Regions from separate parts of the Pseudoalteromonas sp. Ld20 genome, predicted to be linked through region 2. Evidence: predicted binding sites of a transcription regulator. Region 2 holds the regulator's gene; each other region holds the start of a gene.
The links. Region 2 encodes sigma-54, which starts transcription at its own class of promoters, with help from an activator protein. Its sites were predicted from a motif close to GTTGGCACGNNNNTNGNNT; they were not measured.
Positions count from the first base shown of each region.

Region 1 (5,065 bases), on a different contig from region 2:
ATCCATTCCAAGCCTATTTTGCTGATTAAATGCATCTGCAATCGCAAGTCCCATTTGCCCTAACTGGTTTTGTGCTGGTACTAATACATCATCACGAAATGCCAGCAGTCCACCAATTTTACCTTTTAGTTTACCTACATCAACTTCAAGCGGCACAGCTTTGCCGTCGTTTATATCTAGGTGAAGTTCTTTAAAGTTAGGATCAGGGTCACCGCGCATTGAAAATAAATTAAATGAACCACTTTGCATTACAAGTGCTTCTCCTGTGCCCATAAACACCAGTTTTTCACCATTAGGGCCGTCTAACGTTTCAATATCAACCAACTCTGATAACTCGCGTATTGCTTGATCACGTTCGTTAAACATGGAACTTGCATCAGCAGCATTTCGCGTCCCATTAACAGCTGCGACTTGTTTGTTAAGCTTGCTGATATTCTGTACTAACGTATTCGCTTCCCCAGAAAATATTTCAAGCTGCTCGTTCACAATATTTTTTTGATCAAATACGATCCCAGATAAACGCTCCATTTGACTAATTAAATTTTGCGCATCAGTCATTACTAGCGAGCGGGCAACCGTTGAAGAGGGCTGATTTAAACTCTCCTGCACATTATTAAAAAGGGAGTTTATACTGGTAGATAAGCTATTAGACTCTTGAGAGAATAATGTATCTACTCGGCCAGCTTCGCTAACAAATTGATCAAAGAATGCTTTATTTGAAGTATCGCGATTTAGTTGTTTTTGTGCGAACTCATTAAGTAATCTGTACGTATCACCACGACCAACTTGATTGTCGATCATAGTCATGTGCTCTGTACGCTCGCGCACATAGCCCACTGTATTTACATTGGCAATATTCTTGCTGGTCGTTTGCAGTAATTCTGTATTAGCACGTACACCAGAATTAGCAATGTCTAACAAATTAAACGACATTTTAATTTACTCCTTGGCGAACCAATGTTGCCGCCAATGTTTTAAGCTCAGTGCGATTAAGTACCTGCTTAATTTTATCGGCATAATTGGGGTCGGTTGCATACCCCGCTTTTTGTAATGAATCTAAAAAAGCGGCGGGTTTTGCGGTATTTTGTAAGGCTTCTTGATAACGTGGGTTTTGCGTCAAAAATTCAACAAAGTCATTTACACTGTCTTTGATTGAGTCATAGGCTCTAAAGCTAGCCTGTTTTTTAACAGGCATACCTTCTTCAAATTCAAGTGTAACTTTACTGGCTTTATCACCTTGCCAGCTTCTATCTGACTTAATATTGAATAAATTAAATGAGCTATTACCATCACTTTTATTAATAATGTGTTTCCCCCAGCCAGTCTCAAGTGCAGCTTGTGCAACCATTACAGCTGGGTTTAACCCTATTTTTTCTGCGGCTGTTTTAGCGTGCTCCCACACACTTGAGATAAACTCTTCAGCATTTTCAAACTGTGGTTTTTGCTGCTTTTGCGCTTTACTGGCAGAGGCTGAGTCAACGCTAGCATCAGTACTTTTACCGTTTGCACGGTTATCACTTGAAAACTCATTAACTGAGCGCAGTACAGACCCTGGCATAAAGTTTTTAGTATCTGGGGAGAGTTGTTGAACAATAATATCAGCCAAACCTAGCGAGCCTTTTGAAGAAAGCTCAACGGATAGTTGCTGGTCATGCATTTCTTCAAAGAACTTTACACCGCTTGAATTAAATGGACTTTCTTTATCCTCAAAGGCTTCATTTGCTTTGCGCATACTTTTAAGTAACATTTGCGTAAAGATAGATTCAAATTGTGCCGCTGCTTTTTTCAGCGCTTCTTTAGACGCTTCAGGCGAAGCCCCGCCCTTTAAGGCCTCTTGACGAAGTGAGTCAAGATTCCCTAGATCAAAGAAGTTTTGTTTATCGAGATGATTAGTATCCATCAGCAATTTGACACAATAGTTAATAATACTACTAACAATGCAATAATTGAGCCAAATATCATGTTGGCGTGTTGGCGTGTTGGCGTGTTGGCGTGAAAGTAAAACAAGTATGCTAGGTGGTTACAAAGTAAAGTTAGCCTCGGCTAGATTTTTTATCCAGTAAACAAATGTCTACAATGTCGCGAAGGCGGTAATGTAGACATTCGTGAATGTCGCTAATAGATCACATGTTAAATCACAACAAGCTGTCCATTTATTGCCCCTGCTTCTTTTAGTGCTTCTAAAATGGCCATTAAATCACCAGGTGCTGCGCCCACTTCATTAATAGCACGCACTAAGTCATCAAGGCTTACACCTGGATTAAAAACAAAAGCACGCGAATCATCTTCGTTCACATCTATTATACTTTGATTAGTAACGACCGTTTCCCCTTCAGCCAGTGGGTTTGGCTGCGCCACATTTTGCTGCTCTGCAATTGTTACCGTTAAACCACCATGAGTAATTGCCGCAGGTTGTAATTTTACATTTTTGCCAATCACAATCGTACCAGTGCGCGAATTAACAATGATTTTTGCGGCGGTATCAGCAGGCTTAAACTCTAAATTTTCAAGTGTTGATAAGTAAGAAACACGTTGCGATACATCTCTTGGAGCAATTACACGTATTGATGCGGCATCTATCGCTGTTGCGCTATTTGGCCCGACCAGATCATTTATCACCTGCTCTAAACGTTTTGCCGTTGTAAAGTCAGGGCGATTTAAATTAAATGTAATATAGTCGCCTTGCATAAAAGGGCTTTTAATCGCACGCTCCACAGTCGCACCATTTGGAATACGCCCCACTGTGGGTGTATTTATAACAACACGGCTACCATCGGCTCCTTCAGCGCCAAGTCCACCAACAATTAAACTCCCTTGCGCTATTGCATACGTATTACCATCAACCCCTTTTAGAAAGGTTTGAATTAAGGTACCACCACGTAAACTACCCGCGCTGCCAATTGAAGAAACGGTAATATCAATTCTTTGTCCTGGTTTTCTAAATGCGGGCAATTCTGCATGGACTGCAACAGCAGCCACATTTTTAATTTTTGGTTTTAAAGTAGCTGGTAATGTAATACCAAAACTATTTAACATACCTTTAAAGCTTTGTTCAGTGAATCTGCTTTGCTCACCAGTGCCAGGTAAACCTACAACCAAACCATACCCTACGAGTTGATTTGAACGAACACCTTCAACCATTGATACATCTTTAATACGCTCTGCAAAAACATTGGCGTGCCAACCTAATAAGCAAAGAGTAATTAATACTTTAAAGCCATTCATAATAACGATCCTTTAAAAAGGGAACAGTGCACTACTGAAGAACTGCGTTAACCAACCCGCACTTTGAGACTCTTGTAATTGCCCTTTGCCTGAATATTGAATTCTCGCATTAGCAATGCGATTAGAGGTAACTGTATTATCTGCAGTAACATCTTGTGGACGCACAAGCCCTTCGAGTCGAATAAACTCTTCACCTGTATTCAACGTCAGCCACTTTTCACCACGAATCACTAAATTTCCATTTGGTAACACACGCATTACGTTTACTGAAATATCACCAAATAAACTATTTGATTGGTTTGATTTTAAATCGCCATTAAAAGACGAGCCACTGCCAATGCCAAATTGAATGCTATCGCCACCAATATTAACCGGCAACCCCCCTAACCCAACAACAGGATCAAGACTTGCGTCACTTGTTTTATCAGTTTGAGTTTTTGCAGCTTTTGATGACTGTGTTGACTCTTGCAGTTTCACCGTAATAATATCGCCTGTGCGCAGTGCTTTTTTATCTGAATAAAGATCATTCGATAAATAACTATCAAATAGTGAACCTGTCGCTACAACTTGCTCTGTTGCAGGCTCTGGATACATAGGCGCATAGTAAGGGTCATCCTGAACCACATCAGTATTTTGGCTTGTCATACAGCCACTTAAAAATAATACACCCGTTAAGGTTATGGTAAAATTACGCATCACTTTGCCCCTAATCATTAAAGTTGCTGATTGATATAACTCATCATTTCATCCACAGCTGAAATAACTTTTGAGTTCATTTCATAAATACGCTGCGTCTCAATCAAGTTAACCAATTCTTCGGTCACATTAACATTAGACGTTTCTAATGCGCCTTGTACCACAGAACCTAAGCCTTCTAGACCTGGATTACCTTGCACTGGAGCACCACTGACGGCAGTCTCTGTATATAAGTTTTGACCAACAGGCTCTAAACCCGATGGATTAATAAAATCACTAATTGTTAGCTGCCCAATCACGACATTCTCAGCCTGCCCTGCAACACGTACAGATACTTCGCCGTCTTGCGAAATTGTGATGGACTGTGCATCATCAGGTACATTCATTTCAGGTTGAACCGGAAAACCTGCACCAGCGGTTACAATTCGACCATCTTCATCTGTCGTAAATTGGCCGTTTCGCGAATAGGCAATATTGCCATCTGGTTGTAGTATTTCGAAAAAACCAGGACCCGAAATCATCCAATCTAAGGAGTTTTCAGTGGTCAACATATTACCTTGAGAAAAGTTCTTTTGATTGGCAACAACCTTAGCACCCGCACCAAGCATTAAACCTGATGGCATTTCTGTATCTTGCGATGAACGACCACCCGGCTGGTTAATATTTTGATAAAGTAAGTCTTCAAACACCGCTCGGCTCTTTTTATAACCGACAGTACTGGCATTGGCTAAGTTATTTGAGATCACCGAAATATCGGTTTGTTGGGCATCTAAGCCTGTTTTACTGATCCACAATGCAGGATTCATTTTTGTGTCCTCTCAATAAGGTTAAACAATGCGCATCAACTGAGTTTGACGTTCGTCAATTTCTTCAGCTGTTTTCATTAACTTAACTTGTAATTCAAATTGGCGTTGATGGCTTATCATATCCACCATCTCATGTACGGGGTTCACGTTTGACATCTCTAACATACCGCTCATCACTTTAACGTTTGGTGAGATATCACAAAACCCACATAAATCATCAATGAGTAACTCAGGCTTTGGTCTAAACAGGCCATCATTGCCTTTTTCAAGTTCAGAGTTATTTGCCTTAATGACCTTAAGGCGATCAACCACCTCTAAGAAGTTTGCTGGCGCACCTT
Region 1 covers NZ_JBISHB010000033.1:144,883-149,947, reverse strand. The annotation lists gene flgK (flagellar hook-associated protein FlgK) at 1-933, opposite strand, end outside; gene flgJ (flagellar assembly peptidoglycan hydrolase FlgJ) at 935-1,900, opposite strand; gene ACJJVX_RS09260 (flagellar basal body P-ring protein FlgI) at 2,131-3,225, opposite strand; gene flgH (flagellar basal body L-ring protein FlgH) at 3,238-3,921, opposite strand; gene flgG (flagellar basal-body rod protein FlgG) at 3,939-4,727, opposite strand; gene ACJJVX_RS09245 (flagellar basal body rod protein FlgF) at 4,749-5,065, opposite strand, start outside.
Region 1: a site for sigma-54 is predicted at 1,938-1,956, ahead of flgJ (flagellar assembly peptidoglycan hydrolase FlgJ). Genes of this name have one in related genera too.

Region 2 (5,065 bases):
AAGCCACGGCGATTTAGGTATGATCACACGTGATGACGTGGTTATTCTTATCTCTAATTCAGGTGAAACCAGTGAAGTATTAAACATTATCCCGGTCATAAAGCGCCTTGGTGCAAAAATGATCGCAATGACCGGTAATCCTGACTCATCAATGGCTACATGGGCTGATGTTCACGTATGCGTTAAAGTAAGCCAAGAAGCATGCCCGCTTGGCCTTGCCCCAACAGCAAGCACAACAGCCACGCTAGCTATGGGGGATGCAATGGCAGTTGCCCTACTTGAAACGCGAGGCTTTACTGCTGACGACTTTGCACTATCACACCCTGGTGGAAGTTTAGGTAAACGTTTATTGCTGTGCTTAAAAGATATTATGCATACTGGCAATACAACGCCTATCATCAAAGACACGCAATGTATTAAAGACGCGTTAATTGAAATGTCGGCTAAAGGCTTGGGCATGACCGCCATAGTTGATGATTCGGGTCAACTTGCTGGCTTGTTCACAGATGGTGATTTGCGCCGAATTTTAGAGCAACGAATTGATATTCACAGCACTTTAATTAGTCACGTAATGACCCGTTCTTGCACAACCGCTACAGCCGATATGCTAGCAGCCGAGGCGCTTAATATCATGGAGAATAAACGCATTAATGGCTTAATTGTCATTGATGAAAATCACCACCCTATTGGCGCACTTAACATGCAGGATTTGCTAAAAGCAGGAGTTTTATAATGCAATTTGCAGACTTATACCAACCACTTTCAGACGATGCGCAAACCCGCGCCAAAAAAGTTAAATTACTTATTTGTGATATTGACGGGGTATTCTCTGATGGCCGTATTTATCTTGGTAACCAAGGTGAAGAACTAAAAGCCTTCAATACTAAAGACGGTTTTGGTATCAAAGCGCTTATCAATAGTGGTTTTGAAGTAGCCGTGATCACAGGCCGTCATTCACAGATAGTTCAGCAACGAATGACTAGCCTAACTGTACCGCATATCTACCAAGGCCAAGAAAACAAGTTGCACGCTTATCAAGAGCTAAAAGATAAACTCCAGTTAAGTGACGAACAAATTGCCTATATCGGCGATGACGGCCCTGATTTACCGGTCATGGAACTGGTTGGCTTTGCAGTTGCTGTAAATGACGCACACCCGCTAATTAAGCGACTATCACATTACACAACAATGCTACCCGGTGGCTTTGGTGCAGTACGCGAGCTTACCGACCTATTAATGCTAGTTAATGGAAAACCATTGACCAGTGAAGGGACTAGCTCATGAATAGTGCGCGTTTAATATTAAGCGTATTATTTATAGGTTTTATGGCGTGGTTGTGGCTCCCGTACTTTAGCCAAACAACGACCACGGTAAAAAATCAAGAAGATGTGATAGCAAAACCTGATTATACCGCGGTCGAATTAAAGCAAACCGCATTTGATGAGCAAGGTAAAATTAGCCACAAAGTAACCGCAGCAAAAATGGAACTTTATCAGCAGTTAGGATTTACTTACTTTGAAAAGCCTATTTTTACTTTATATAATCAACAGCAAACGTGGCAAATCAATGCGCAAGAAGCCACATTATATGAAAATAACCAGTTGATTTTAGAAGGCAATGTTGTTGCTAAAAATCTCACAAACAACGCAATGATTAAGCATATTAATGCCGATAATATCTTGGTTGATATTGAACAACAAACCATGAGTTCAGAACAGCCTGTTGAATTAATCGGACCAAATTTAAAGACCACCGGACGCGGCCTTAGAGCCGACTTAAAAGCCGAAGTGGTAGAACTTATTAACCATACGCGAACCATATATTATGACCAATAAATTTGCTCACTTACTTGTAATACCTAGCTTGTTCATTGCCCTTTCAAGCTTTGCTGAAGGTACTCTTCCACTTGCAGACCAAGTATCGATAAGCGCTGATAAACAGCTTGCACAGCTGAAAAAAAATGTCGGTATTTTTGAAAAAAACGTAGAGATAATCCATGGTAATCGTCGTATCACAGCTGATCACCTAGAAGTGCACAAACGTGAAGATTTAGGTGATAATAAGCAGCTGCTTGTTGCCACTGGAAGCCCTGCATACTTTGAAGAAAAACAAACAGATGGCACAATTATGAGCGCCAGCGCCAATGAGGTTCGTTACGATGTTGATAAACGCTATTTAACTTTAATCGGTAACGCCCAAGTCACTCAAGCAGGTCAAAAGATTAATGCCAAAAGTATTACATACGACATGGACCAACAATTAATTAGCGCTGAAAAAGATGAAAATTCAGACGAACGAGTGCATACAATATTAGTCCCAGTAAACACTAAAAAAGATAACGAAAAAGGTCAGCCATGAGCACATTAAAAGCTGAGTTTTTAGCAAAAAGTTATAAAGGCCGCCAAGTCGTAAAAAATGTAGGCTTAGAAGTCAGCGCTGGTAGCATTGTTGGCTTACTTGGCCCTAATGGCGCAGGCAAAACCACCACTTTTTACATGATTGTAGGATTAGTGCCAAGCGACAAAGGTAAAATAAGCATAGATGATAACGACATCACCTTATTACCAATGCACAGCCGTGCACGTTTAGGGATTGGCTATTTACCGCAAGAATCTTCGATATTTCGCAAACTGACCGTTTACCAAAACCTGATGGCGATACTCGAAACCCGTAAAGAGCTAAATAAACAAGCTCGTGAAGAAGCGCTTGATGGCTTACTTGATGAATTTAGCATTCAGCACATCCGCGATAGTCAAGGTATGGCATTATCTGGTGGTGAACGCCGTCGCGTTGAAATTGCTCGCGCTTTAGCCGCAAACCCTAAATTTATTCTGTTAGATGAGCCTTTTGCTGGCGTTGATCCTATTTCGGTGTTAGATATAAAGAAGATTATTGAACATCTTAAAAACCGTGGGATAGGCGTACTTATTACCGACCACAATGTACGAGAAACCCTTGATGTTTGTGAAAAAGCCTACATAGTTTCTCATGGGGAGTTAATTGCATCAGGCACTCCTGAGCATGTACTTGCCGACCAAACAGTCCGCGACGTTTATTTGGGTGAGCAATTTAGGCTATAAAGCCACGCCCGGCTAAGGTTCTGCTAGACTTAATTATGACAACAATAAAAGGATTGTTAGAGATACATGAGGCAATCACTCCAGCTGCGCATGGGCCAGCAACTTACAATGACACCACAGCTACAACAAGCTATTCGTTTGTTACAGTTGAGCACATTAGATCTTCAACAAGAGATCCAAGAAGCACTAGATAGCAATCCATTACTTGAGGTCGATGAAAATGACTTTGGTGATGAATCAGGTGGTAAGAACGAACAAAAACAAGATACTGATGATCAAACTGTCAGTGCCTCAGCTGATGACACGCCAAGTGAATACGAACAAGAAAGCAGTGAAGCGCTAGCAAAAGATACCGTAAGCGACGAAATGGCGATGGATGTTACATGGGATGAATACATGAGCGCCGCACCAAGCTCTTCATCAGGGCCAATGCCTGAAGATGAATCTATTTATCAAGGCGCTTCATCTGAAACCCTCCACGATCACCTTATGTGGCAACTACAGCTGACTCATTTTAGTCCGACTGACGAAGCTATCGCGATAGCCATTGTCGAAGCGGTTGATGACTCAGGTATTCTTACACTAAGCTGTGAAGACATTGCTGAAAGCCTAAACAAAGGTAATAACGAAGAAGAAATTGAACTTGATGAAGTTCAAGCGGTATTAAAGCGTATTCAGTTATTTGATCCGGTCGGTATTGCTGCACGCAGCCTACCTGAATGTTTATGTATTCAGCTAAATCAATTTGATCCTGCAACGCCTTGGATTGCCGAAACAAAAATGATTTTAACTGATCATATCGATTTATTAGCTAGTCGCGACTATCGTACTTTGATGAAAAAGACTAAGCTAAAGGAAGATGAACTAAAAGAAGTAATGACACTCATCCACAGCCTTAATCCAAAGCCTGCGGATACCATAGTTCGAGAAGAGTCAGAGTACGTTATTCCCGACGTGTCAGTGAAAAAAATTAAAGGCCGCTGGGTGGTAGAGCTCAACCCAGATAGCATGCCAAAAATTAGAGTTAACAGCCAATATGCGGCGATGTCGCGCTCAGTAAAATCGAGCACTGACAGCCAATTTATTCGCTCTCATTTACAAGAAGCTAAATGGTTTATAAAAAGCCTAGAAAGTCGTAATGACACATTACTCAAAGTAACTAACTGCATTGTTAAACAGCAGCAAGGTTTTTTTGAGCATGGCCCCGAGGCTATGCGACCTATGGTATTAAACGATGTTGCTGAAATGGTTGAAATGCATGAATCAACAATCTCCCGGGTAACAACCCAGAAGTACATGCATACACCACGTGGTATTTTTGAGTTAAAGTATTTTTTCTCAAGCCATGTCAGTACCGAAAATGGCGGAGAATGCTCATCGACAGCAATTCGTGCACTCATAAAAAAATTGATTGCAGCAGAAAACTCAGCTAAACCATTGAGTGATAGTAAAATTGCAGATATATTGGCAGAGCAAGGTATCAAAGTAGCTAGACGAACAATAGCAAAGTACCGTGAATCGCTAGCTATTCCACCGTCAAATCAACGTAAAAGCTTGATTTAAGGCGTAAAACCACAAGAAGGAAAATGCTTATGCAACTAAATTTAACTGGTCGTCACGTAGAAATTACTGATTCATTAAGAGACTATGTAAACAATAAGTTTGCGAAGCTTGAGAGGCATTTTGATCACATCAACAATGTCCATGTTATTCTTGACGTAGAAAAGCTCAACCAAAAAGCAGAAGCAACATTACATGTCAGTGGCGCAGAGCTATTTGCCTCAACGCAGCACCAGGACATGTATGCCGCGATTGACGGGCTCATCGATAAACTCGACCGTCAAGTTATCAAACACAAAGAGAAGCACGCTCGACACTAACACTATGAAACTAAGTTCACTTACTTGTCAGGACTGCAGTAAAGCTGCGGTCCTTTTTAATAGCAAAAAACGTATCCTCGAATTTATCAGCCAATTGGCTCATGA
Region 2 covers NZ_JBISHB010000043.1:371,205-376,269, forward strand. The annotation lists gene ACJJVX_RS18805 (KpsF/GutQ family sugar-phosphate isomerase) at 1-733, shown strand, start outside; gene kdsC (3-deoxy-manno-octulosonate-8-phosphatase KdsC) at 733-1,284, shown strand; gene lptC (LPS export ABC transporter periplasmic protein LptC) at 1,281-1,835, shown strand; gene lptA (lipopolysaccharide transport periplasmic protein LptA) at 1,825-2,358, shown strand; gene lptB (LPS export ABC transporter ATP-binding protein) at 2,355-3,080, shown strand; gene ACJJVX_RS18830 (RNA polymerase factor sigma-54) at 3,147-4,643, shown strand; gene hpf (ribosome hibernation promoting factor) at 4,673-4,960, shown strand; gene ACJJVX_RS18840 (PTS sugar transporter subunit IIA) at 4,965-5,065, shown strand, end outside.

Region 3 (5,065 bases), on a different contig from region 2:
TATTTAAAATTCTTGATCCAGCTAAAACCACCGTTGCTTTTAACTCTAGCTGGATGGAAAATTTAGGCGCTGCAGGCATGATAAAATTAGCTGCTCGTCAAACGGTTGCTCGTATGCTTGAGCGTGATGACTTTAAAAAGCGTTATGCTGGCGGTCAATCAATAGCGATTCATGAGTTTTTGTATCCGTTGGTGCAAGGTTGGGATTCTGTGGCTCTTGAAGCTGATGTTGAGCTTGGCGGTACCGATCAACGTTTTAACTTGCTAATGGGTCGTGAATTACAAAAAGACGAAGGCCAAAAACCACAAACTGTATTGATGATGCCGTTGTTAGAAGGCACTGACGGTGTGCAAAAAATGTCTAAGTCATTAGGCAATTATATTGGTATCACTGATGCGCCTAACGACATGTTTGGCAAAATCATGTCAATTAGCGATGAATTAATGTGGCGTTATTATGATTTGCTAAGTAGCTTGTCAATTGATGAAATTGCTGACCTTAAAGATAAAGTTGCACAAGGTACTAACCCGCGCGATATTAAAATTGATTTAGCAAAAGAAATGATTGCGCGTTTTCATAGCGATGAAGCGGCTACAGGCGCTCATGATGACTTCATTAAACGTTTTCAGAAAAATGCGTTACCAGACGATATCCCAGATATGACAGTAACAATTGACGAAGATACAGTATTTATTACTAACTTACTTAAAGAAGCTGGGCTAGTTGCGAGTACTTCTGAAGCGATGCGTATGATTAAACAAGGCGCGGTTAAAATCAATGGCGAAGAAAAAGTCACTGATACTAAGCTTGAAATTAAAAAAGGCAGTACGGCTATTTATCAAGTAGGTAAACGTAAGTTTGCAAATATTACCTGTGCTTAACAGGTAAAGAATGAGAATTCAGTTTTAAAACCAGCTTCGGCTGGTTTTTTTATATAATTGTTTTAATTATCTCAATGCCAAAAATAAGCAATAACCAAAAAACTCGAGCTTGATTGAGCCGGCTCAAAAGTATCGGAATATCGGCTGCTTGAGGTAAGCGCTCGGTGCCTATGCGCATTTTATCAAAACGAGTGCCTTGATAAATCGCAGGCCCGCCTAATTGCACGCCGACCGATGCAGAACAACAGCTTAATAACCAACCACTATTAGTTTGATAGAAGTGTCTACCATAATGTTTTATATAATGAATGCTCAGCTTGCTGGCTTTACTGGCTGCAATTGTCAAAGCCAATAATCGGGTGGGCAGCCACTCAATAATATACAAAAGCCAAGCGAGTGGCTTTAAAAAAGGGCTGTTTGGCAAAGTGTTTTTACGCCAAGCTTGGTGCATCAAAGTGAGTAAACGATAAGACAATGCAGCCATTGGTCCAAATAGCAGGTAAATAAAGATAACGCTAAAATAATGACGCGCGACTCTTAATATCAACATCTCCATGGCAGCTTTACAAATACCAGTGCTTGATAACGCATTTACTTGACGGGCAAGTAGTGGTTTTAATAACTCTCGGGCAGTTGCTTTTTGGTTTTGCTTAACTAAACGTGCGATACGCAATGCTTTAGTTTCTATACTTCGCCATTCTAAACTTAAGTAAAGTATTAAACCGGCTAGTAGTTCAGGATAATAAGCAAATTCAATGAGTAGAACGACCAATGTCATGATCACTAAAAGCGTTAATATAAAACACAGGGAAGATGATAAATATAGGTAGCTTTTTGGTTCACGTTCACGATAAACACGTTTACCAAGCGCAGTAAAAACGGCCGTTAAAAATGTATTGGGGTGATACCAACTGACCAGAGGTAAAAAGCGCTCACTCAGGAGCGCTAATATAAATACAATAAAGTCCAAATGTTGCTGAACTAAATTGGGTAACACGTTATAGAGTTACCGCAGTTAACTTCTCTAGTAACGCGAGCACCATTTTTGATGAGTTAATTGAAGCGGTTTCTAGATATTCTTCAAATGATTGTGGTGACTCTTTGCCTGCAATGTCAGACATTGAGCGGATCACAACAAATGGTGTTTCAAGTGTAAAGCAGGCCTGTGCAATAGCTGCGCCTTCCATTTCTACGGCAAGCATTGTAGGAAAGTCAGCGCGGGCTTTATCAATACGTACAGGGTCACACATAAATGAATCGCCTGTGCAAATTAAGCCAATCAACGTTTTAACATCACTAATGCTTTCAATACTTTGTTGCGCAGCGTCAATTAGCTTAGGATGCGCGGCAAAACCCGCTGGCATTTGTGGCACTTGGCCAATTTCGTAACCAAATGCGGTTACATCAACATCGTGATGACGAACTTCAGAAGAAATAACAACATCACCCACGCTTAATGACGGATCAAAACCACCGGCAGAACCCGTATTGATCACGCAATCAGGTTTAAAGTTATCAATTAACAGTGTTGTTGCAATACTTGACGCTACTTTACCAATACCTGATTGGACTAGAGTAACAGTGTTACCTGCTAGCTCACCAGTATAAAAAGTAAAACCTGCTTTAGTTAGAGTTTGTGGATTTTGCATCGCTTCACGCAAAATTTTAACTTCTGGCTCCATTGCGCCAATAATACCAACATTCATAATTTAAAATTCCTCGAATTAGATGGCTAGATTATACTGCAAAAATGGGAGTAGGGTAAAACAAACAAAAAATGCGAGCCTAAACTCGCATTTTGTTTTTACAGATGCTGCTATATTTCAGCTAGTGCAGTCGAATGGGCTTTTGCTTGCGAAGGAGATAACACTGCTGGTTTGGTCACTCTATTTCGGCTTGGGCGAATACTCGGTGCAGCAGGTTTGCCTAATTTAAACATAATGGCGTCTCGTACTTCGCTTGGGCGATAACCCGATTTTACTTTCATACGAATATGCGGGATACCAGCGGCCTCTAATGCACCATTTACAAACCAATCGCGCTGCGCTTTGTGGCCATCTTTATTTGCATTGTTAACTAAATCAACAGCGGCAACGATAGTCATTTTTTCTTTATCGATTAATACGTAATCCAGTTGTTTGTTCTTTGCTTTAGCAATAGCTGCACGTTTTGCTTTAGGCGATAAGCCATGTTTGCAATCAATGATATCAATTAATTTAACGCGGCTAACAATCTTGTATTGATCGCCAACAGCACGTTCTAAAAGATTTAAAAAGGCACTTTCAACTTGCGTAAATACACTATCTTTACGGGTGAAAGGGTAAGGGTTTCCGCCATCATCGGTAAACTTTGACGCAACAACAGATGCCCCTACGACTAAAACTAAAATTGATAATAAAGCGAATTCCATACGGTAACTCCACAACAACAAATTGACACTGTAAATTACAAAGCAATTTGTGTGCCTAAGTGTTGTGGTGTTACGTATTTATATTAAACGGGTATGGTTTATATTAAGGTTGATAACCATTGGCAACGCCTTTAACTGCAATTGCAACAGCATCATGGGCATGCAGTGACTCGTAATGATTTATTTGTAACCAGTAATCAGCGTATTGTTCACTTTCTAGTACGGCTTTTATTTTCCGTGCCGCATCTTCGCAAAACATCAGGTTTTGACCGTTTAAGCGAGCAAACTCTTGCTCATCTTCACGTTTAACCGCAGCCTGAACAGGGGTTTTAAGCTCATTTTCGAGTGTATCTACCAGGCTTAAAATATCAAATTCAGTAATATTACGATCTAACTTAATTTTGACGTTAGCAATAGAGCGTTGTGAGTGCGGCGTTGCGATTATGCCATCTGTACTACCAAGCCAATTAATTACTTCTTCGTGATTAAGTGGTTGTTGGTTAAATTTTTCCACAAAGGCATTTTGAATAAGTTGGCGCGCTAGTGCCGCTGAGCATGGGCATGTTGACGAATAAGTTACATCAAGGCTTAGTTCAAAGCTTAGTTGCCCGCGGTCAATTTTTGCCTCTAGAGTGATAGGGTAGCTTTTCCAGCCAGCTTTACCGCTTAAAAGTGACTTTCTGCGCAGTGGAAGCTCAAATTTAAATTCAATTTTTGCTTGATCACTCAGCCCTTCATGGCTTGAAATAAAAGTATCCAAAGCTTGTGATAGGGTACTAGGGTTAACATGTTGTTCGGTAGATAAGGTATCTAATGCTAAAAACAATCGCGACATATGAATGCCTTTTGCATCTTCTTTGTGAAGATTAACAAAGGCGCGAGCTTTTGCATTAACGTTTACAGGCGCAAGACCCCGAGATTCAAAAATAAACGGCAGTTCAATATCGGCCATACCAACCCAGTCTAATTTACCAGTTTGTAAGGCGGGAGCCGTATCTGCTATATCGGGCATGTTGGTTTGCATTGCAAGTCTCGTTGTTGGCAATTGTAAAGCGCAGTATTTTACACGAAATAATTTAAAAATACGTGGTAGATGAAAATTTTCTGTTTTCGTCGCGGAACATGAAAATTGCTAATGTAAAAATGCTAAAATATGCGTAGAGGTTAGTTATTTTTGATAGCTACGAAGTTTGCCAAGTTTAAACGCATAGCCAAGAGACAGATTTATATATGATCGATTCTTCTTTGAGTCCCTGGGCTCGAATACTTTCCAGTTCCATTACCCGATTCGGTGAACTTAAAACCGCAGCAATTTGCTATGCGTTATTAATAGTGGTGTCGTTGATTTTATCTTGCATGTTTTATTATGTCGCTGTTGGCGAGGTAATGTTAGTTGATATATTTGCCGTGGTTTTTTTTACTGCGGTGGTTTCTCCTATTATTATAAGCGTGCTGATTAACTCTATACGCCAGCTAGATGCATCCTATGCTTATTTAGACACGGCAACTAAACAAGAAAAGCTTTTAAATCAAACACTAAAAGACAATATTAGTCGCTTGAATATTGAGATAGATGAGCGGAAAATGGCTTTTCATGCCAAGCATCGTGCAATCGAAGAGCTCAGACACGAAATTGCAGAGCGTAAAAAGACACAACAAGAGCTCGCGCAACAAGGTATGTTATTACGATCTATTGTCGACTCCTCTCCTGATTTGTTTTATTACCGAGATAATAATGGCGTTTTTGCTGGGTGTAATAAAATGTTTGAACAAG
Region 3 covers NZ_JBISHB010000034.1:168,010-173,074, forward strand. The annotation lists gene tyrS (tyrosine--tRNA ligase) at 1-881, shown strand, start outside; gene ACJJVX_RS10600 (cobalamin biosynthesis protein) at 931-1,878, opposite strand; gene mtnN (5'-methylthioadenosine/S-adenosylhomocysteine nucleosidase) at 1,880-2,587, opposite strand; gene ACJJVX_RS10610 (DUF2726 domain-containing protein) at 2,698-3,291, opposite strand; gene folE2 (GTP cyclohydrolase FolE2) at 3,395-4,315, opposite strand; gene arcB (aerobic respiration two-component sensor histidine kinase ArcB) at 4,522-5,065, shown strand, end outside.
Region 3: a site for sigma-54 is predicted at 3,332-3,350, ahead of ACJJVX_RS10610 (DUF2726 domain-containing protein). Genes of this name have one in related genera too.

Region 4 (5,065 bases), on a different contig from region 2:
AAACCTGAAGCTTTAATTTTTAACCCTCGGATCACAGCAAAAATAGTGACGTTGTCGCCTTTGCAAACCATACATATTTGGTTCATAGAAATAGGAAAACCACTGCGTATATTTCGTTTACTACGACTGCCAATCAGTAACTGTGTGTCTTGGAGATGCTGAACTCTAACAAAATGTTTAGGCTTCATAATTAAACTTAAATGATGATCTTGAATAACTTCGCCTCTGGCGAGGTTTTCACTGGCGACCACTACTGCAGAAAGCTCAACGACACGTACGTGAACATATTGGCTCCAGCTATTCGTATCATCACATTTAACTTGAACTGTGACCTGACGATTAAAGGGCGGTTCTGTTGGAATCGTTAGTATAGGTTGACTTTGACAACTGCGATCAGGGATTCTGCTATCCAAGGTGAGTGCGTTAAGTTGGCGAGTTTCTGGGTGCGAAGGGCCTAACTGATCAGCCACATACGAAACCGCAAGTTCTTGTAATTCTTCCTTGCTGTAAGATTGAGCGTATAGAGGTGATACTAGAAATTGGCTAGCAAGAAAATAAAAAACACTGTATCTTCGGCTTTTTTTTAACAAACTCATAATGTTTCGACTATGCTTATTGTTGAAAACAGGGTATATATATTTAGCGTCAAAGAATAGACGCTCCCGCGATGTTATGTAGCTTTAAAGAAAGAAAGCAATTATTGTTCCGTTATTATTCGCTTTCTTTAGGAGATTGAAATGGCAGGCATTTTAGACTCAGTGAACCAACGTACTCAGTTGGTTGGGCAAAACCGCCTTGAATTATTATTATTCAAGCTAAGAGGGCGGCAGCGCTTTGGTATAAACGTGTTTAAAGTGAGAGAAGTACTACAATGCCCTCCTTTAACCAATATGCCAAAATCAAATGCGTATATTCGAGGTGTTGCACATATACGTGGGCAGACAATTTCTGTTATTGATTTATCTATGGCCGTTGGTGGCCCTGCAATCGAAAATATAAAAGATAGTTTTATCATCATTGCTGAATATAACCGCTCCGTTCAAGGGTTTTTAGTGGGTGGTGTTGAACGTATTGTTAATATGAATTGGGAAAAAATAATGCCGCCGCCATCTGGGGCTGGTCGATATTCATATTTAACGGCAGTGACCGAAATTGAAAATGAGTTGGTTGAAATTCTTGATGTAGAAAAAATCTTGAATGAAATCTGCCCTGTAAATACAGAAGTTAGCGCCGAAATCGCTAGTGATGGTGAAATTCAAAAAGACTTAGGTGAGCGTATCGTCTTTATTGCTGATGACTCAGCCGTTGCGCGTAACCAAGTAAAACGTGCTCTGGAACCCTTAGGTGTTCAAACTGAACTCGCTAAAAATGGTAAAGAGGCATTAATTCGTCTTCGTGAAATTGCAGAACTTGATTGCAAACATGATATTACTGAACGTGTTGGTTTGTTGATTTCAGATGTAGAAATGCCTGAAATGGACGGCTATACTCTTACCGCTGAAATTAAAGCTGATCCAAAACTTGCGCCGTTACATGTTATTTTACATACATCGCTTAGTGGTGTGTTTAATCAAGCAATGATTGAAAAAGTCGGTGCTGATGACTTTATTGCAAAATTTAACCCAGATGAATTGGCAACAGCAGTAAAAAAATGGGTTCATTGTGACTAATTCTGATAGGTGGTGTTACTTTGGAAAATAAGCATTTAGAGCAAGGCGAGTATAATCAATTTCGTTCTTTTTTAGAGCAACAATGCGGCATTGTGTTAGGCGATAATAAGCTTTATTTAGTTAAAAGCAGACTTGCGCCTTTAATGGTGCGCTTTAAAGTTGAATCGCTTTCGCAATTGGTTAGTAAAACACTCAGCCCACATGAGCGTCAGTTACGCGCTGCAGTTGTTGATGCAATGACAACAAATGAAACACTTTGGTTCAGGGATCAATATCCTTTTGAGTTATTGCAATCTAAATTGTTTCCTGAGCATAAAGAGTTACGTAGGCCATTAAAAATATGGTCTGCGGCGAGCTCTTCTGGGCAGGAGCCTTACTCAATTGCAATGTCGGTTGCTGAATTTCAGGCTAAGCAGCCTGGTGTATTAAAAATGGGTGCTCAGATAATTGGCACTGATATTTCTAATACGATGCTAGATATGTGTAAACATGCAGAATATGATTCACTCGCTTTAGCTCGTGGTTTGTCAGTAGAGCGCCGTAAAAAGTTTTTTAAAGACAGCGGCAATGGCATGGCGCAGGTTGTTGATCCTATTAAAAAACTGGTTAGTTTTAGACACCTAAATTTATTGGACTCGTATGCGCTGATGGGGAAGTTTGATATTATTTTTTGCCGTAACGTATTGATTTATTTTTCACCTGAAGTGAAAGCAAAAATTATTGCCCAATTTGCTCAAGCGCTTAACCCTAAGGGCTTTTTGTTTTTAGGAGCGTCAGAGTCAATGTCGGGACTCAGTGATGAGTTTGATATGGTTAGGTGCAACCCTGGAATTATTTATCAAAAAAAATAACTAATTCACTTCTAGCTACTCCTAAAAAAACGGTGCCGTATAAGCACCGTTTTTCTTTATAATTAATAAGTTAATCCTTCCTTTATTGTGTTCATTAAACTGGCTCGTCTTTTGCATTAATCAACTTAAGTCAATTTTTTGGAGATGGTTATGGCTATCAGTTTTGATAAAGCATTTGGGGTGCATCCTCACGCAATGTTGATCCGTTCGCAGCGAGCAGAGTTATTAGCAACCAATATCGCTAATGCTGATACGCCAGGCTATAAAGCGAAAGATATCGATTTTGCGTCTGCACTTAAAACGGCAAAAAGCCACCAGCAAAGCGGCAACAGCATGGTAACAACCAACGCTAAACACATTGCCGGCGGCAGTCGTTATGTAGGTAATAGTGAAATGTTTCGCTCGCCAAATCAAACAGATACAGGTGATGGTAACTCAGTGGATATACAAGTGGAACGAAACTTGTATACAAAGAACTCATTAGAGTATCAGGCAAGCCTGCAGTTTATGAGCGGTAAAATTAAAGGCCTTAAAAAAGCCCTCGGTAGTCAAGGAGCCTAAGCATGAGTTTATATAACGTTTTCGATATTTCAGGTACAGGTATGAGTGCACAGAATGTACGCTTAAATACCACAGCCAGTAATATTTCTAATGCCAATACTATTAGCTCAAGCCAAGACAAGACTTATCGAGCACGCCACGCTGTGTTTGCTGCGGAGTTGAGTAAAGCCTCGGAATCGCACGGCAACAAACAGGGGTCGTCTGTTGGCGTAAAAGTGTTAGGGATCGTGGAGAGTAATAAGCCACTGCAAATAGAATATAACCCGAACCATCCAAGTGCGGATGAAAATGGTTATATCTACAAACCTAATGTTAACGTTGTTGAAGAAATGGCTAATATGATTTCTGCCTCACGCTCTTATCAAACAAATGTGCAAGTTGCTGATGCAGCAAAGCAAATGTTAAGCAAAACACTGTTGCTTGGGCAGCGGTAATTGAGGAAAGGTTATGAGTAACGATATCAGCACAGCATCGTCAACCTATTTAGATTCGCTCAAGTGGCAAGATAAACAGGTAGCGAGTGAGCAAAAAAGCGATGAGTTAACGCAAGAAGATTTTTTCTCGCTGCTAACTCAACAGTTGTCATTTCAAGATCCTAGTAAGCCGGCCGACAATGATCAGATGATCGCACAGATGACCAGTTTTACTATGGCTGAAGGGATCTCGAATTTAAATAGCAACTTTCAGTCACTGGCAGCGTCAATGACATCGAATTCAGCATTACAAGCCTCAACTCTAGTGGGTAAGCAGGCGTTATTAGAGTCTGATAAGTTAGATTTGAATGACACTGGTGATGCTCGCGGGACTGCTGTTGCTGAAGGCCCCGTTGAAAGCTTGATGCTACGAATCGAAGATTCTTCAGGGCAGTTGGTACGTACCATTGATATGGGGGCTCAACCAGCGGGTGCTGTGCGTTTTGCATGGGATGGTAAAAATGCCGATGGGGAACGTTTACCTCCAGGTGAGTACAAAATTAAAGCAGAAGGGCAGCTTAATGGTGAGTTTACAAGTTTACCTGTTGCAACTTTTAAGAATATCGAAAGTGTGAATATTAATGGTGCTAATGGCATTATCGTTAACACAAAAGAAGGTGCGGTTAGGCTAACTGACGTTGCAGAAATCGCGTAGAAATTTTAATAATTAGTTAGCCTTCTTTCGGCTAAACATTGACAGATTAGAGGTGAATTATGAGCTTCAATATTGCATTAACTGGCATTGCAGCCGCACAAAAAGATTTGGATGTAACTGCAAATAATATTGCTAACGTAAATACGACCGGTTTTAAAGAGTCGCGCGCTGAATTTGCTGATGTGTATGCATCGTCAGTTTTTAGCTCGGGCAAAACAAAAAATGGTGATGGTGTACAAACCACCATGGTGGCGCAACAATTCCACCAAGGTTCACTTAAGTTTACTCAAAACTCATTAGATTTAGCAATCACGGGTGAAGGTTATTTTGCAATGAGTGAAGATATAGCATCGCAAGATTTTTCATATTCTCGTGCAGGTGCTTTTAAGCTCAATAAAGATAACTTTGTTGTTGATGCACGTGGTAATTACTTGCAAGGCTTCCCTGTTGACCCTTCTACAGGCAATACAACATCTGTAAGTTTAAGTACGACTTCACCGATTCAGATCCCTGATGCATCAGGAGCACCGCGTCATACGAGCAATATTTATAGTTCAATGAATTTAGATTCGCGTTCAGATGTGCCTACTACTTCTACATTTGATCCTACCGATAGCACGAGTTATAACTCGTCAACGTCTACAACAATTTATGATTCGTTAGGTCAACCTCACGTTGCGCAGTTATTTTTTGTAAAGCAAGATCCTGCGACCAATGCAAATAGCTGGAGTGTTTATGCCACGATGGATAAACAACCGTTTGATATAACGGGTGCTGCAACAGCAACTGGAGCACATACCCCGATTGATTCATTGCAATTTACTGCCGCAGGTTTACCTGATGTAGCAGCGCCAG
Region 4 covers NZ_JBISHB010000033.1:138,593-143,657, forward strand. The annotation lists gene flgA (flagellar basal body P-ring formation chaperone FlgA) at 1-596, opposite strand, end outside; gene ACJJVX_RS09215 (chemotaxis protein) at 738-1,670, shown strand; gene ACJJVX_RS09220 (protein-glutamate O-methyltransferase CheR) at 1,691-2,521, shown strand; gene flgB (flagellar basal body rod protein FlgB) at 2,672-3,082, shown strand; gene flgC (flagellar basal body rod protein FlgC) at 3,085-3,516, shown strand; gene ACJJVX_RS09235 (flagellar hook assembly protein FlgD) at 3,530-4,210, shown strand; gene flgE (flagellar hook protein FlgE) at 4,270-5,065, shown strand, end outside.
Region 4: a site for sigma-54 is predicted at 2,620-2,638, ahead of flgB (flagellar basal body rod protein FlgB). Genes of this name have one in related genera too.